Regions from separate parts of the Dyella sp. 01N36 genome, predicted to be linked through region 1. Evidence: predicted binding sites of a transcription regulator. Region 1 holds the regulator's gene; each other region holds the start of a gene.
What was found. Region 1 encodes sigma-54, which starts transcription at its own class of promoters, with help from an activator protein. Its sites were predicted from a motif close to TGGCACGNGCNTTGC; they were not measured.
Positions count from the first base shown of each region.

Region 2: glnA (type I glutamate--ammonia ligase) is a predicted target of sigma-54. The motif match lies at 928-942, and genes of this name have one in related genera.
Region 3: AC1DMG_RS01900 (flagellar basal body-associated FliL family protein) is a predicted target of sigma-54. The motif match lies at 1,002-1,016, and genes of this name have one in related genera.

Region 1 covers NZ_JBFTRY010000021.1:23,290-25,557, reverse strand. The annotation lists gene lptB (LPS export ABC transporter ATP-binding protein) at 1-236, shown strand, start outside; gene AC1DMG_RS07165 (RNA polymerase factor sigma-54) at 360-1,838, shown strand; gene hpf (ribosome hibernation-promoting factor, HPF/YfiA family) at 2,129-2,268, shown strand, end outside.
Region 2 covers NZ_JBFTRY010000006.1:25,421-27,688, forward strand. The annotation lists gene glnA (type I glutamate--ammonia ligase) at 1-881, opposite strand, end outside; gene AC1DMG_RS02690 (undecaprenyl-diphosphate phosphatase) at 1,205-2,002, shown strand; gene AC1DMG_RS02695 (winged helix-turn-helix domain-containing protein) at 2,048-2,268, shown strand, end outside.
Region 3 covers NZ_JBFTRY010000004.1:30,484-32,751, forward strand. The annotation lists gene AC1DMG_RS01895 (flagellar hook-length control protein FliK) at 1-183, shown strand, start outside; gene AC1DMG_RS01900 (flagellar basal body-associated FliL family protein) at 1,084-1,584, shown strand; gene fliM (flagellar motor switch protein FliM) at 1,598-2,268, shown strand, end outside.

The DNA.
Region 1 (2,268 bases):
CATTCGCGGGCGTCGACCCCATTTCGGTGGGCGAAATCCAGCGCATCGTGCGCCATCTGAAGGAACGCGGCATCGGCGTGCTCATCACCGACCACAATGTGCGCGAGACGCTGGGCATCTGCGATCGCGCGTACATCCTCAACGACGGTGAAGTGCTTTCGCGCGGAACGCCAGCACATATCCTCGCCGACGAAAAGGTCCGCGAGGTGTACCTGGGTCGCGAATTCCGCCTGTAACGGCTGCGGAACAGCCGACCGTCAGGGCTAAATCTGAGGTAGTACGCGATTTCGCCTTCGACCTATGGCCGACCCAGGAGGCAAGAGTTAGGATGACCTTCACGTTCATCCTGACCGGCTGGCATGAAACCCGGACTGCAGTTTCGCCTCAATCAGCAGCTCACGCTGACACCACAGTTGCAACAGGCCATTCGCCTCCTGCAGCTGTCGCAGCTTGAGCTCGAGGCTGAGCTGCGTCAGATCGCCGAAAGCAATCCCCTGCTCGAGTTCGCCGACGACAACCCCGACAATCTCGAGGGTGACGAACGCGAGTCCGAGCCGCCGATGGATGCGATACCGGTCAGCTCGTCCAGCTCCAGTAGCAGCAGCGATACTGTCGACGACGCCGAAGCACCCGAATGGGGTGATGTGGAGCGCGACGGCGGCAGCGACGATCCGGTCGACTTCTCGCTCAGTGGCGCCTCCTCGCGCAACAACAACGCGGACGAAGACGGCTTCGAGCCGCAGAGCGCCGCCCAGGAAACGCTGCAGGAACATCTGCTGTGGCAGCTCAACCTCACGCATATGAGCGCGCGCGATCGCACCATCGCCACGGTGTTGATCGACGCACTCAATCCGGATGGCTATCTCACCGAAAGCATGGAGTCGCTGATCGCGGCCCTGCCCACCGACGTCAGGGCGACCGAAGCGGAAGTGGAGTACGTGCGGCACATGCTGCAGCGCTTCGATCCCACCGGCGTGGCAAGCATCGACTTGCGCGACTGCCTGCGCGTGCAGCTTGAGCAGTTTGATGCGGACACACCGCAGCGCGAACTTGCCTTGCGCATCGTCGACGCCGAACTGGAATTGCTCGCGCGCAACGACATCGCACGGCTTGCGCGCAAGCTGCGCGTGAGCGAAGACGATACCGCCGCTGCAGCCGTGTTGATCCGCAGCCTCGATCCACGGCCGGGCGCGGCGCTCGATATCACGCCGGTCGAATATGTCGCCCCCGATGTCTATGCACGCAAAGACGTGGGTCGCTGGCGGGTCAGTCTCAATCCCGATTGCCAGCCGCGACTCGGACTCAACCAGCACTATTGCGGCCTGATCGCCCAGGCCCGCGGCACCGACGCCAGCTGGATGCGCGGACAGCTGCAGGAGGCGCGCTGGCTCATCAAGAGCCTGGAATCGCGCGCTGAGACGCTGCTGAAGGTGGCCGAAGCCATCGTGCGCCGGCAGAGCGCCTTCCTCGATTACGGCCCCGAAGCAATGCACCCCCTGGTGCTGCGCGAAGTGGCCGAGGAAGTGGGCATGCACGAATCGACCATTTCACGTGTAACTACCCGCAAATACATCCATACGCCGCGGGGCACGTTCGAACTCAAGCATTTCTTCTCCAGCGGCGTGTCCACCGAAGACGGTGGCAGTGCGTCGGCCACCGCCATCCAGGCCATGCTGCGCAAGCTGGTCGATGCCGAGGACCCGCGCAAGCCGCTGTCCGACCAGGCCATCGCGGAGGAGTTGCATCGCAAGGGCATTCAGGTTGCCCGACGCACCGTCGCCAAATACCGCGAAGCCATGCGTATTCCCAGCTCCAGCGAGCGCCAGCGCGCTGGCTGAACGAGTTTGCCCCCGTCTGCGGCAAACCGCCCCGGGAACTTGGCGGCAAAAAAGGCGTCCCCATACTCATAGGTAAGTCGATACGACGGGAAATCTGTCATGTCTGAGGCGTGAAGGTCTTTCTAACGCACGGGCAACTTCAGAGGTGCATAGTGACTATCCCGACTTGGTGAGGAGGCCTGAGAAAACCTTCGCAATACCGGAGTTTTCAAAGGTGTGTCGGCCACGACATGGGCGTCCGGCGCATCGATTCCAGCCGCGTCTGCGGCAAGTACCAGAGGAGGCGCAACATGCAAGTTCAACTCAGCGGTCAGCAGATTGAAGTCACCCCGGCCCTTCGGGATCACGTGAACAACCGGCTTGACCGCCTCACCCGCCTCGATGAGCGCATTCTCAGCCTGAGCATCGTTCTCTCCGTGAACAAACTGCA
Region 2 (2,268 bases), on a different contig from region 1:
GACAGGCCGCCGTACAGGTCGCCCGCGAACATGTTGTTGCCATCCTTCGCCAGCGACTGGTGCACATGCATGCCGCTGCCGTTGTCGCCGACGATCGGCTTGGGCATGAAGGTGACGGTCTTGCCGTTCTGGTGGGCGACGTTCTTGATGACGTACTTCATCGTCATCAGTTCGTCGGCCTTCTTCACCAGCGTGTTGAACTTCACGCCGATCTCGCACTGGCCGGCATTGGCCACTTCGTGGTGATGCACTTCAACCACCTGGCCCAGCGACTCGAGCACCTTGCACATGTCGGCGCGCAGGTCGCCCAGCGAGTCGACCGGGCTGACCGGGAAGTAGCCGCCCTTCACGCCCGGACGGTGGCCGGTGTTGTTGTCTTCGTACTTGTAGCGCGAGCTCCACGCGGCTTCTTCGGAGCCGATTTCGTAGAACACGCGGCCCATGTCGTTCTGCCAGCGCACGGAATCAAAGATGAAGAATTCCGGCTCCGGACCAAAGAACGCCGTGTCGGCGATGCCGGTCGACTTGAGGAACGCCTCGCCGCGCTTGGCGATGGAACGCGGATCGCGGCCATAGGCCTGCATGGTGGACGGCTCGAGCACGTCGCAGTGCAGAACCATCTGCGTGTGGGCGCTGAACGGGTCGAGGTAGGCGGTGTYCGGATCSGGCATCAGCASCATGTCCGAWKCSTYGATRCCCTTCCAGCCGGCGATCGACGARCCGTCGAACATCTTGCCGTCTTCGAACGTGCCCTCGTCGATGGCATGGGCCGGGAACGTCACGTGGTGGTGCTTGCCGAGCATGTCGGCGAAGCGGAAGTCGACGAATTCGACCTCGTGTTCCTGGATCAGATCGAGCACTTTCTGGACGGGGGACGACATGGACAACCTCGACGGGCGAAAAGGTGAGTAATCGACAGGCGTCTGAGCAAGCCGCGTGCCAAGGGGAATGATCTTTTTATATCAATGGTTTAATTACTGCAAATCGATGATGACGCCGCTTGATTGCACGATGATGAAACATCACAAAGCACCATATTGGTGCAATGACGGCGGGTCGGGCGTTCCTGCTTTTGTGGGATTTGCCGTGCGGCGAAATCAGCCACATCGGATGCAACGTGCCCCAAAAACGCCACGCCAGTCCCTTAAGCTATGCCGCTTTGCGCCGGTATGGAACCGGTGCTGACCTCACTGCCGGAGTCTGTGTGAGCGACATCATCAACGTCATCCTGCTTGGCATCATCGAAGGCATCACCGAGTTTCTGCCCATTTCCAGCACGGGTCACCTGCTGATCGCCGAAAAATTCGGCCTGGGCCAGCGCTCGGACTTGTTCAACGTGGGCATTCAGGCGGGTGCGATCCTGGCGGTGACCTTCATCTATTGGAGCCGCATCTGGCAGTTGTTCACGCAGTGGCGTGACCCGGCCAACCGCGATTACCTGGCCAAGCTGTTCGTGGCCTTCATGATCACGGCGGTGCTCGGCTTTATCGCGGTGAAGCTCGGCTTCAAGCTGCCCGAAGCGGTGACGCCGGTGGCGTGGGCGCTGGTGATTGGCGGCATCTGGATGATTGCAGCGGAACGTCTCGCTGCCCGCCAGCCCGATCGCACGCAGGTGACGTGGCGCGTGGCCATCCTGGTCGGCATCGCGCAGATGATCGCGGGCATCTTCCCGGGCACTTCGCGCTCGGCGGCCACGATCTTCACGGCGATGCTGTTTGGTACCAGCAATCGGGCGGCGGCGACGGAGTTCGCCTTCCTGGTCGGCATTCCCACCATGTATGCCGCGACCGGCTACGAGCTGTTGAAAGTGTTGAAGGATGGCGGGGCGCACCACGAAGACTGGACGGCCTTCGGCATTGGTTTCGTGGTCTCGGCCATCGTCGCCTTCGTGGCAGTGAAGTGGCTGCTCGGCTATATCCGCAGCCATCGTTTCACGCCGTTCGCGATCTATCGCATCGTGCTGGGCATCGCCCTGCTGTTGTTGATCCCTGCAGGCGCCTGAGCAAACCATGCGAGGATGATGTCGGCACACTGACCTCCTCACCGCATGAGCGCCACGCGTTACCGACTGCTGGATCTTTCCATCGACGCGATGCGCCAGCGCGTGACGCGCGATGGCGCGACGCTCGATGTCCAGGGACTCTCGTTTCAGTTGCTCGCGTGCCTGCTGCAGCACGGCGTGGACGTGGTGGATTTCGACACGCTGATCGCCGAAGTCTGGGCGCCCGCCGTGGTCAACGAGGAAACCGTCACGCAGCGCGTGAAATT
Region 3 (2,268 bases), on a different contig from region 1:
GGTTTGACCTTGGGGCAGGCGCAGGTGGGGCAGGGGAATACGGGGCAGGGTTCTGCTCAGGCCGGGACGTCGGGTGGTTCCTCTTCCGGGTCTGAGAGTGGGGTGGCTGAGGGTGTTGGAGAGTTGGGTTCGGTGGCGGGGGCGGTGATGAAGGTGGTGGGGTTGGTGGATATGTTTGCGTAACCCGCTTCTGCTCCCTCTCCCCTCCGGGGAGAGGGTTGGGGTGAGGGGCGGGTGCTCGCGGGAACTTTTCTATTTGTCGTCCCGGCGAAAGCCGGGACCCAGAGCCTCGGTGTTTAGTTGTCGCGATACAGCGACCTGGCTCGCCTGCCGCGGGCTTCGGTCCTCCTGCCGGCGACGCAAAGCTAGTCCCCTTTTTGGGAAGGCCGGGTCACTTTCTCTTGCTTGCCCAAGAGAAGGTAACCAAAGAGAAGGGCCCCCGGATGACGCGCCTTCCGGGCTGCGCCCTCCAGGTGCGCGTGCGGGTTACGGGGTTTTTCGACAGGACATCCCTGTCCTGTCGAAAAACTGGCCGCACCCATGCGGCCACCCTTCGGGCTTTCCTCCACCCGCCCGCCGCGTCATACGGGGACCCCTAGGGCAAGAGCCACATCAAGAGCCGAACAACGCCCTGGCGTCGCGGGCCGGCAGCTTTTTTGTAGGAGCGCACTTGTGCGCGACCAGCCTACGGAGCGGTGCACCCAGCGCCGCGGTCGCGCACAAGTGCGCTCCTACAAGGGTGCGCTTGCCGTGGATCTTGGATTAATGGTTGCGGGTCGCCCTTTGTGGGAGCGCACCCTGTGCGCGACAACCCTACGAAGCGGTACATCCCAGCGTGACTGTCGCGCACAGGGTGCGCTCCCACAGACAGGCGCCGGGCGCGACAAGCTTCCGACCACCGCCACCACCCCGTCACGCCCAATCCCCGACACGCGTCAAGAAAGCGCCGCGATGCCGTCGCGATACCGCGCAAACCCAGTCGCAGCAACGTCTCCCGCCGATGGCATGCCGTTTGCAGATAACGGACATGTGCCGCCCGTGGCGGGTGGCCGATGACTGAACTTTGATAGGGATTGATTTCGCATGGCTCAGAACGAGCAAGCAGAAGCGGCGGCCGCAGCGCCCAAGAAGGGATCGAACAAGCTCGTGCTGATGATGGGCGTGGCGTTGCTCGCCATGGCCGGTGTGACTGGTTACCTGGTGATGAACTCTCGCAGCAGTGCGCATGGTGCGGAGGGGGATGAGCCGAAGGTGGCGCTGTCCAAGCAGGAGCAGTACCTCATGCTGGATCCGCCGTTTGTCGTCAATTTCAAGGACGACCAGTCCATGCGCTTCCTGCAGGTGGGTGTGAGCCTGATGTCGCATGACGCGGCGGCGCTGGCGGCGGCCAAGGATGCCGATCCGGTGATCCGCAATGCGCTGGTGATGCTGTTCAGCAGCCAGGACTACTCGATTCTCAGCGACGCCGCGGGCAAGCAGAAACTGCAGGCGCAGGCGCTGGACGCGGTGCGCAAGATCATCGAGAAGCGTCTGGGGCGTCCGGGCGTGGAAGCGCTGTACTTCACCAGCTTCGTGATGCAGTGACGGGACAGCGGCGATGAGCGACCTGCTTTCACAGGAAGAAATCGATGCCCTGCTCGACGGCGTGGAAGGTGGCGCCGTCGAAACGGGCAATGACGAGCCCTTGCCGCCCGATGCGGTGATCTCGTACGACTTCACCCAGCAGGACCGCATCGTGCGCGGTCGCCTGCCCACGCTGGAAATGGTCAACGATCGCTTCGCGCGCTTCTTCCGCACGGCCGTGTTCGGCGTGCTGCGCAAGACCTGCGAAGTGTCGGTGCTCGGCGTGAAGATGATGAAGTTCGCCGAGTACGTGCATGCGCTGGCCGTGCCCAGCAACCTCAACCTGGTGCGCATCAAGCCACTGCGCGGCACCGCGCTGGTGGTGATGGAGCCGCGCCTGGTGTTCACCGTGATCGACAACTTCTTCGGTGGCGACGGCCGTTTCCATGCGCGCATCGAGGGTCGCGATTTCACGCCGACCGAAAACCGCGTCATCCAGATCATGCTGACCGAGTTGTTCGCCTCGATGGTGGAGGCGTGGGCGCCGGTGCTGCCGCTCAACTTCGAATACCTCAATTCCGAAATCAACCCGCAATTCGCCAACATCGTCAGCCCCACCGAAACGGTGGTGGTGTCCAAGTTCCATATCGAACTCGACGGCGGCGGCGGCGAAGTGCATCTGACCCTGCCGTATGCCATGGTCGA